3 regions of the Streptomyces sp. NPDC048370 genome follow, and region 3 is predicted to be linked to each of the others. Evidence: riboswitches for the same ligand, from Rfam matches in the RefSeq annotation. Region 3 holds a riboswitch; each other region holds the start of a gene.
The links. A riboswitch is a leader RNA that binds a small molecule or an ion and turns the genes downstream of it on or off. The one in region 3 is predicted to bind cobalamin.
Positions count from the first base shown of each region.

Region 1: another riboswitch for cobalamin. It lies ahead of metE (5-methyltetrahydropteroyltriglutamate--homocysteine S-methyltransferase); the one in region 3 lies ahead of cobN (cobaltochelatase subunit CobN).
Region 2: another riboswitch for cobalamin. It lies ahead of ACGFYP_RS02625 (CoA-acylating methylmalonate-semialdehyde dehydrogenase); the one in region 3 lies ahead of cobN (cobaltochelatase subunit CobN).

Region 1 is NZ_JBICYI010000001.1:614,137-617,405, reverse strand. Features, by position in the region: gene metE (5-methyltetrahydropteroyltriglutamate--homocysteine S-methyltransferase) at 1-1,236, opposite strand, end outside; cobalamin riboswitch at 1,399-1,619, opposite strand; gene ACGFYP_RS02595 (3-hydroxybutyryl-CoA dehydrogenase) at 1,733-2,683, opposite strand; gene aceB (malate synthase A) at 2,680-3,269, opposite strand, start outside.
Region 2 is NZ_JBICYI010000001.1:622,768-626,036, reverse strand. Features, by position in the region: gene ACGFYP_RS02630 (methylmalonyl-CoA mutase family protein) at 1-1,437, opposite strand, end outside; cobalamin riboswitch at 1,586-1,772, shown strand; gene ACGFYP_RS02625 (CoA-acylating methylmalonate-semialdehyde dehydrogenase) at 2,031-3,269, shown strand, end outside.
Region 3 is NZ_JBICYI010000003.1:410,339-413,607, reverse strand. Features, by position in the region: gene cobN (cobaltochelatase subunit CobN) at 1-2,002, opposite strand, end outside; cobalamin riboswitch at 2,039-2,178, opposite strand; gene ACGFYP_RS09225 (cobalamin biosynthesis protein CobG) at 2,494-3,269, shown strand, end outside.

The sequences.
Region 1 (3,269 bases), on a different contig from region 3:
GCCGGTACGGGCGCGCACGGCCGGGTCGCGGGTGAGCGGGGACTCCGCCCGCGAGGCCAGGTCGGCCCGGTTGGCGGCCAGTTCGGCGGTGATCGCGGAGGTGCCGCGGGACAGGCCCTTGGCGAGGGTGACGACCTCGGCGGTCTTCTGCCGTGCGAAGGCGAGCCAGCGCAGGATCTGCGGGTCGATGTCCCGCTCGGCGGCGGCGTCGAGGGGGACGTGCAGCAGGGAGCACGAGGCCGCCACGTCGACCCGGTCGGCGAGACCGAGCAGGGTGCCGAGGGTCGTCAGGGACTTCGCGAGGTCGTTGACCCAGATGTTGCGGCCGTCGACCACGCCGGCGACCAGGCGCTTGCCGGGCAGCCCGCCGACAGCCGCGAGCGCCTCCAGGTTGGCGCCGGCGGAGCCGGTGAAGTCGAGCGCGAGCCCCTCGACCGGTGCCTTGGCGAGGACCGGCAGGGCCTCGCCGAGCCGGTCGAAGTACGAGGCGACCAGCAACTTGGGCCGGTCCGTGCGGCCACCGAGCTCGCGGTAGACGCGGGCGGCGGCGTTCAGCTCGGCCGGGGTGCGGTCCTGGACCAGCGCGGGCTCGTCGAGCTGCACCCACTCGGCGCCCGCGGCCCGCAGGTCGGCGAGGACCTCGGCGTACACCGGCAGCAGCCGGTCGAGGAGCGTCAGCGGGTCGAAGTCGGCGGCCACCCCGGGCGCGGGCTTGGCGAGGAGCAGATAGGTCACGGGGCCGACGAGGACCGGGCGGGCGGTCAGGCCGAGGGAGAGGGCCTCCGTCAGCTCGGCCACCTGCTTGGAGGAGTCGGCCGTGAAGACCGTGTCCGGACCCAACTCGGGGACCAGATAGTGGTAGTTGGTGTCGAACCACTTGGTCATCTCCAGCGGCGCGACGTCCTGCGTACCGCGCGCCATGGCGAAGTAGCCGTCGAGCGGGTCGGCGGAGACGGCGTCCCGGTGGCGCGCGGGGATCGCGCCGACCATCACGGTGGTGTCCAGGACGTGGTCGTAGAGGGAGAAGTCGCCGGTCGGCACCTCGTGGACGCCCGCCTCGGCGAGTCGGCTCCAGTGGGTGCGGCGCAGTTCGGCGGCGGTGGTCCGGAGGGCGTCGGCGGTGACGCGGCCCTTCCAGTACCCCTCGATCGCCTTCTTCAGTTCCCGGTGCTGCCCCTGACGGGGGTAGCCGTACACGGTGGCCCGTGCTGCCGCGGCTGCGGGCTTGGTGGTCACGGAGATCTCCTTCGCGAGATGAATCCCTGAGATCCCGGCGACGGGACGAGAGCGCGAAGGGGTGACCGACCGGACGGCCTACCTCGCGCCGTACGCGCGGGTCTCCGTCTGGTGTGGTCGCCGACCCGCCCTCGAGGTCACCGGAATGTCCGCGCACGCATGGTCCGTACGCGGGCAGATGGCAGGTCTTCGGACTCGCGGGCACGTCCTCCACGGGGGAGGACACCTAGTGGCCGTCGCTTCCCAGACCCGTACGGGTCCAGTGCGTATGACGGCGGTCGTTCCCGCTCACCGCTGCGGGGCAGTCCCGGATTTCCACCGGGTTCCCTCTTACGACGCATCCCGTCCGGCTGACGGGGCGAACCAGCTGCACCGGCCACCCTAAGGGGCTGTCCAGCGCTGTGCCGGGAGATGTCCACCATACGGATGGTGAGGTGAGACACCTTGCCGGTCCGCCCGTCGGTCCGCCCCGTCGGTCCGCCCCGTGGTTCCGGGCTCAGCCCCGGCCTGCGTACGGGTGGAAGCCCCGGCCCGTCTTGCGGCCAAGGAGACCCGCCTCCACCATCCGCTGGAGCAGCGGAGGCGGCGCGTAGAGGGGCTCCTTGAACTCCTCGTAGAGCGACTCCGCGATCGAGGCGACGGTGTCGAGACCGATGAGGTCGGCCAGCTTCAGCGGGCCCATCGGGTGGGCGCAGCCCAGCTCCATGCCGGCGTCGATGTCGGCGGCGGTGGCGAAGCCGGACTCGGCCATGCGGATCGCCGAGAGCAGGTAGGGCACGAGCAGCGCGTTGACGACGAACCCGGCCCGGTCCTGCGAACGGACGACCGTCTTGCCCAGCGCGTCCGTCGCGAAGCGCTCCACGCGGGCGACCGTGTCCGGCGCGGTGTGCAGCGAGCTCACGACCTCCACCAGCGGCAGCACCGGCACGGGGTTGAAGAAGTGCAGCCCCACCACCCGGTCGGCGCGGCTCGTGGCCATGCCCAGGCGCATCACCGGGAGCGAGGAGGTGTTGGTCGCCAGGACGGCCGACGGGTCCTCGACGATCTTGTCGAGGCGGGTGAACACCTCGGTCTTGGCCTCCGCGTTCTCGACGACGGCCTCGATGACCAGCTGCCGGTCGGCAAGCTCCTCCAGATCGCCGGTGAAGACGATCCGGGCGAGCGCGTCCCGCGCGGCGGCCGGCTCCAGCTTGCCCCGCCGAACCGCGCGGTCGAGCGATGCGGTCACCCGCTCCCGCGCGGCCCGGGCGGCCACGGCGTCCGTCTCGCAGACGATCGTGTGCCGTCCGGCCCGCGCGCAGACCTCCGCGATGCCCGCCCCCATCTGGCCGCCGCCGACCACTCCGACGCGGGTGATCTCGTCGGCGTCGGCGATCGCGGCACCCGTGCTCTCGGCTTCCGCGATCGCGGCACCCGTGCTCTGGGAGCCCGTGATCCCGGCGCTCATGAGCGGGGCTCCGCGTGGCGCACGAGGTGGCGGGAGTAGGCGTCCGGGGTGAAGAAGAGCGGCAGTTCGCCGCTGAGCGCGTTCCGTTCGAAGAGCGCCCGCACCTCCTCCACCGGGGCCCAGGGGTACGCGGCGCCGAGCGCGGCGAGCTCCTCGTCGAGGAGTCCGACGACCGTCTCCCGGTCGATCAGCCGGTGCCGTACCCACTGCCAGATCTGGACGCGGGCGATCTCGGCGGTCGCCGCGTCCTCCATGAGCCCGTCGAGTGCGACGGCACCCTGACCGCGCATCCAGGCCGCGAAGTAGCCCAGGGCGACCGCGATGTTCGTGCGGATGCCCTCCGGGGTGGGCGGTCCGCTGATCCGGCGTACCGACAGCAGGTCCGCCGGGGTCACCTCGACGTCGTCCCGTGTCCGGTGGATCTGGTCCGGGAGGTCGCCGAGCACGCCGTCGAAGACCTCGCGGCAGACCGGGACGAGACCGGGATGGGCGACCCAGGAGCCGTCGAAGCCGTCCTCCGCCTCCCGCTCCTTGTCGAGCCGGACCTTGGCGAGCGCGGCCTCGTGGGCGGCGGGGTCCTTGCTCG
Region 2 (3,269 bases), on a different contig from region 3:
GCGCAGCGCCTCGAAGGCGTCGTCGCGACGGACCCGGGGGAGCCCGCCGGAGGGCGGCTCGGGCGCGGGCTCGCGGATGACGGGCTTCTCGGCGAGGTTCGGGAACTCGCTGACACCGGTGACGGGTTCGCGCCGCTTGGCGAGCTTGGCGCTACGGGCCGACCAGGTCTCGGCGAGCCGGTCGCCGATCATCCCGGAGCGCAGGGCGGCGGCCTGGCCGCCCGCGCTCTCGATCGTCTGGAAGAACTCCCAGCCCGCGTGGGCGAGTTCGTCCGTCAGGCGCTCCACGTACCAGGAGCCGCCCGCCGGGTCGATGACCCGTGCGAGGTGCGACTCCTCGATGAGGATGGTCGAGGTGTTACGGGCGATGCGCCGCGCGAACGCGTCCGGCATGCCGAGCGCGTGGTCGAAGGGCAGTACGGTGACGGAGTCGGCGCCGCCCACGCCCGCGGCCAGGGTGGCCACGGTGGTGCGGAGCATGTTCACCCAGGGGTCGCGGCGGGACATCATCACCGGGGATGTCACCGCGTGCTGGCGCTGCGCGCCCGCGCCGCTCGCCCCGCTGACCTCGGCCACCCGGGCCCAGAGCCTGCGCGCGGCACGGAACTTGGCGATCGTGAGGAACTGGTCGGCGGTGGCCGCGTACCGGAACTCCAGCTGCCCGAGGGCCTGTTCGACCGTGAGTCCCGCTTCCGTGAGCTGCCGCAGGTACGTGACGCCGGTCGCGAGTGCGCACCCCAGCTCCTGCGCGGCCGAGCCGCCGGCCTCGTGGTACGGCAGTGCGTCCACGGTCAGGGCCCGCAGGCCCGGGTACTCCTCGACGCAGCGCCGGGCGAGCCCGGCGGCGGGGGAGAAGTCGTACGGCCGGCCCGTGCGGGCCTCCAGGCCGAGGGGGTCCGCCCCCAGGTTGCCGCGCGCCGCCTCCGGGGCGACGCCCCGCTCCTCGTAAAGCCGCAGCAGTTCCCGCGCGGCCTCCTCCACGTCCTGGCCCGCGTCGAGGACGACGGGCGCGAGGTCGAGGTAGACGCCTTCCAGGACCTGGCCCAGACGCCCGACGGGGAAGCCGCCCTCGCCGACCACCAGCCAGAGCGAGGTGACGCCGTTCTCCAGGTCGGCGAGGACCGTCGGGGCGTCGGGGGTCGTGTGTCGCTGGCGTACGTCCCAGCCGCCGGCTGTGTTGCCCTCGGCGCGGCCGGACCGGACGAACGGGGCGAAACCGGGGAGGCCGGGCTCGGGGGCGGTGTCCTCGGCGGCATAGAGGGGACGGACGCGGAGCGCGTCCTCCAGGGCGGTGGACAGGGCGTCCTCGGCCGCCGGCCCCTCGACGTCCTTGCCCGACTTGCGCAGCACCCCGGCCACCAGGTGCTGCCACTGTTCACGGGATGCGTCGGGGAATTCGGCGGCTAGGGAGAGCCCGTCGTCGGGAAGGACAGTCATGCTCGGATGTTAGGTCAGCTCGCTCAAACGGTAGTCGTGGCACCGCTGTGACCTTGCCCATTGCGGGTAGGTCTTGAAGCGCCGACGGCATCCGTTCTAGGGATGGAGCCGCGGGTGATCACCCGCCCGGGGGTGGATTTACTAGGACGTCCAACTATATAGTCGCGGCGAAGGCCCGCGGTGCAGGGAAGCCGGTGTGATTCCGGCGCGGTCCCGCCACTGTGACCGGGGAGTACGCCGTCGAGCAGCACGCCACTGACAGTCCGCTGTCGGGAAGGCGGACGGCGCGCGCTGATCCGGGAGTCAGGATACCGGCCGCGGGATGTTCCGTGTTGTCCACGAGGATGGAGCTGACACGCATGGCATCGGTGCGCCCGCACACTCCCAGCGGATCCGGCCGACGGGCTCCCGCCCGTCGAGGAGTCCGTCGAGAAGGATCCCACCACCGCAGGCCCGTCAGGACCTGACGGCGCCTCCGCCATTCGCGCTCTCGCGCCGCACCCCCCACCGTCCCGCCCACGCCTCCCGGCGTGCGCGCGGTCGCGGTGGTCCTCCGGCGCGCCATCCGGATCACCTGACGAGAGCAGGCATTCATGGTCCGCGCACAAGACACCACCCCCGTACGCGAGTTGACCCACTTCGTCGGCGGCAGGCACACCCCGGGAACCTCGGGGTCCTACGGCGACGTGTACGACCCCAACACCGGCGAGGTCCAGGCCCGCGTGCCGCTGGCCAACCGGGCCGAGACCGAGGCCGCCATCGCGGACGCCGCCCGGGCGCAGCGCGACTGGGCCGCCTGGAACCCGCAGCGCCGCGCCCGGGTCCTCCTGCGCTTCCTCCAGCTGGTCGAGCAGGAGAAGGACGACCTGGCCAGGCTGCTCTCCTCCGAGCACGGCAAGACCGTCGCCGACGCCCACGGAGACCTCCAACGCGGCCTGGAGGTCGTGGAGTTCGCCGCCGGCATCCCGCACCTGCTCAAGGGCGAGTTCACCGACAACGCCGGGACCGGCATCGACGTCCACTCCCTGCGCGCCCCCCTCGGCGTCGTCGCAGGGATCACCCCGTTCAACTTCCCCGCGATGATCCCGCTCTGGAAGGCAGCCCCCGCCCTGGCCTGCGGAAACGCCTTCATCCTCAAGCCCTCCGAACGCGACCCGTCCGTACCGCTGCGGCTCGCCGAACTCTTCCTGGAGGCGGGGCTGCCGCCCGGCGTGCTCAACGTCGTCAACGGAGGCAGGGAAGCCGTCGACACCCTCCTCGACGATCCCCGCGTCGCCGCCCTCGGCTTCGTCGGCTCCACCCCCGTCGCCGCGCACGTCTACGCCACCGCCGCCGCCCACGGCAAGCGCGCCCAGTGCTTCGGCGGCGCCAAGAACCACATGATCGTGATGCCGGACGCCGACCTCGACCAGGCCGTCGACGCCCTCATCGGCGCCGGGTACGGCTCGGCCGGCGAGCGGTGCATGGCCATCTCGGTCGCCGTCCCCGTCGGCGAGGAGACCGCCGACGCCCTCGTCGCCCGGCTGAAGGAGCGCATCGGCGCGCTGAGGATCGGCCGCAGCGACGACCCGGACGCCGACTTCGGCCCGATGGTCGGCCCGGACGCAGTCGAACGGGTCCGTACGTACGTCGGCATCGGGGTCGAGGAGGGCGCCGAACTCGTCGTCGACGGACGCGACTTCGTCCTCCCCGGGCACGAGGGCGGCTTCTTCGCCGGGGCCTCCCTCTTCGACCGGGTCACCCCGGAGATGCGCGTCTACCAGGAGGAGATCTTCGGCCCCGTGCTCTGCGTGGTCCGCGCCGCCGACTACGAGGAGGCCCTGCGACTGCCG
Region 3 (3,269 bases):
GACCGTCCCTGATCTGGGCGTCCTTGACCTCGCAGAGCCAGCCGTCGACGTGCAGCAGGAAGTCGTCGAAGCCGTCGTCCTCCGGGCGGTCCTCCAGGCCCAGGTCGTGGTCGAGCTTCGCCGCCTGGATCAGCGTCCAGATCTGCGCGCGGATCGCGGGCAGCTTGGACGGGTCCATGGAGGAGATCTGCGCGTACTCGTCGAGCAGCTGCTCCAGGCGCGCGATGTCGCCGTACGAGTCGGCGCGGGCCATCGGCGGCACCAGGTGGTCGACGAGGGTCGCGTGCACGCGCCGCTTGGCCTGCGTGCCCTCGCCCGGGTCGTTGACCAGGAACGGGTAGACCAGCGGGATGTCGCCGAGCGCCGCGTCCGGGCCGCACGCGGCCGACAGGCCCGCGTTCTTGCCCGGCAGCCACTCCAGGTTGCCGTGCTTGCCGAGGTGGACCATCGCGTCCGCCCCGAAGCCGCCGTCCTCGGCGCGCGCCGCGATCCAGCGGTAGGCGGCCAAGTAGTGGTGGGACGGCGGGAGATCGGGGTCGTGGTAGATCGCGATCGGGTTCTCGCCGAAGCCGCGCGGCGGCTGGATGAGGATCAGCAGGTTCCCGCGCCGCAGGGCGGCGAGGACGATGTCGCCCTCCGGATTGCGGGACCGGTCCAGGAACATCTCGCCGGGTGCCGGGCCCCAGTGCTCCTCGACGGCCTCCCGCAGCTCCTGCGGCAGGGTCGCGTACCAGCGCTTGTAGTCGGCGGCCGGGATGCGGACCGGGTTGCGGGCGAGCTGCTCCTCGGTCAGCCAGTCCTGGTCGTGGCCACCGGCCTCGATCAGGGCGTAGATCAGCTCGTCGCCGTCGCCGGAGACAAGGCCGGGGATCTCCTCGACCGGGCCGAAGTCGTAACCCTCCTCCCGCAGTCGGCGCAGCAGCGCGACCGCGGAGGCGGGCGTGTCCAGGCCGACCGCGTTGCCGATCCGGGAGTGCTTCGTCGGGTACGCGGAGAGGACCAGGGCGAGCTTCTTCTCGGCGTTCGGGATGTACCCCAGGAGCGCGTGGCGGACGGCGATCCCGGCGACCCGGGCGGCGCGCTCGGTGTCGGCGACGTACGCGGGCAGCCCGTCCTCGTCGATCTCCTTGAAGGAGAACGGGACGGTGATGAGCCGGCCGTCGAACTCGGGCACGGCGACCTGGCTCGCGGCGTCCAGCGGCGAGAGCCCCTCGTCGTTCTCCTCCCAGGCGGCGCGCGAACCGGTCAGGCAGAGCGCCTGCAGGATCGGTACGTCGAGGGCGGCGAGCGCGCCCGCGTCCCAGGCGTCCTCGTCGCCGCCGGCCTGCGCCTCGGCGGGCTTGGTGCCGCCGGCCGCGAGGACGGTGGTGATGATCGCGTCGGCACCGCGCAGGCGGCGGAGCAGCTCCGGCTCGGGGGCGCGAAGGGACGCGACGTACAGGGGCATGGCGCGGGCGCCGGCGTCCTCGATCGCCTCGCAGAGCGAGCCGACGAAGGCGGTGTTCCCGCTCATGTGGTGGGCGCGGTAGTAGAGCACGGCGACGACGGGGCCGTCCGTGACGCGCGGCTCGCGCTCCAGCGGACCCCAGGTCGGCGCGGCGGCCGGGGCCTCGAAGCCGTGGCCGGTGAGCAGCACGGTGTCGGAGAGGAACCGGGCGAGCTGCTCCAGGTTGGCCGGGCCGCCGTGCGCCAGGTAGGCGTGCGCCTCGGTGGCGACGCCGACGGGGACGGTGGAGGCCTCCATCAGCTGGGCGTCGGGGGCTTGTTCGCCGGAGAGCACGACCAGCGGCTTCTCCGCCGTCCGCAGGGCCTGAAGGCCGTCCTCCCAGGCCCGCAGACCGCCGAGGAGCCGTACGAGGACGAGGTCGGCGCCGTCGAGGAGCCCGGGCAGGTCGTCCGGCGAGAGCCGGGAGGGGTTGGCGAACCGGTACTCGACCGGACCGCCGGCCGCGCGGGCGCTGAGCAGGTCGGTGTCGGAGTGCGACAGCAACAGAATTCGCATGCGTGCGCAGGCCTTCCTCGGGGTTGTCCGCGCCCCGGGTGGTCGTGTGGACGGCAGGAGTTCCTGACTCACCCGGTCCCTCGCGGGACCTGGCTCACAGTGGCGGGACCGCGCCGGATTCTCACCGGGCTTCCTCCCCGGGGTCCTGGGACCCCATGCCGATCTGCATAGTAGATCGTGAGGTCGACGGGCCGGGTCGGGTGGCGGAGTCGGCCGGATCACACTGCGGGCGGGATGGGCCGCGAGCTGCGTGCGGGATCGTGCGCGAGCTGCGGGCGGATCGGGTGCGAGCTGTGGGCGGGATGGTGTGCGAGGCCCGCTTCCGCCCGGTGGCCGGCCGCCGCGTCCTGCCCGATTCCGCCCGGGGTCTGCCGCCGCGTCCGGCACGCTTCCGCCCGGGGTCTGCCGCCCCGTCCGGCACGCTTCCGCCCGGTGGCTCGGTCGCCGCGTCGGCCGGATCGCACCTGGTGGCCGCCCGGTGGCCCGTCGGTATGCTCGCCGCCATGCCGCCCACCCCGCCCCCGACGCCCGACCCGGGCGAACCTCGCATACGGGACCGTGGCGACGCGTGCCCCGGGGCGCTGCGCCTGCACTCCGCCGACGACGGCCGCCTCGCCCGACTCCGCCTGCCCGCAGGTCGTCTGACGTCCCGTCAGGTCGAGATCCTGGCGGACGCCACGGAGACCCTGGGCGACGGACGGCTCAGCATCACCTCACGCGGCAACGCCGAGCTGCGCGGCCTCGCCGACGACTGCGGGGCGGAGCTCGCGGCGCTCCTCGCCAAGGCGGGCCTGCTGCCCTCGCCCACCCACGAACGCGTCCGCAACATCGTCGCCTCCCCCGCCTCGGGCCTCGACGGACTCGGCGCCGCCAACGTGCAGTTGTGGGCCCGCGAGCTGGACGCGCTCCTGTGCGCCGCGCCCTGGGCGGCGGCACTTTCCGGCCGATTCCTCTTCGTCCTCGACGACGGGCGCGGTGACGTCGCCGGGCTCGGCGGGGATGTGACCTTGGTCGCAGTGGACGGCGGCGAGGCGCAGCTGCACGTCGGCGGGCGAGCCGTCCGGCTCGCGAGCTCCGACGCGCCCGGCGCGGCCCTGGCGGTGGCGGGCGGGTTCCTGGCCGCCGCGCGGAAGGCCGGGACCGGGGCCTGGCGGGTCCGGGAACTCCCGGAGGGGTACGAGGTGGACGTGGCGGAGTCGGAGGTGACGGCGGAGCCCGTACCCGCGCCGGAACTCCCCCAAGCCCCTCCCCCCTCCCCAGGCGTCCT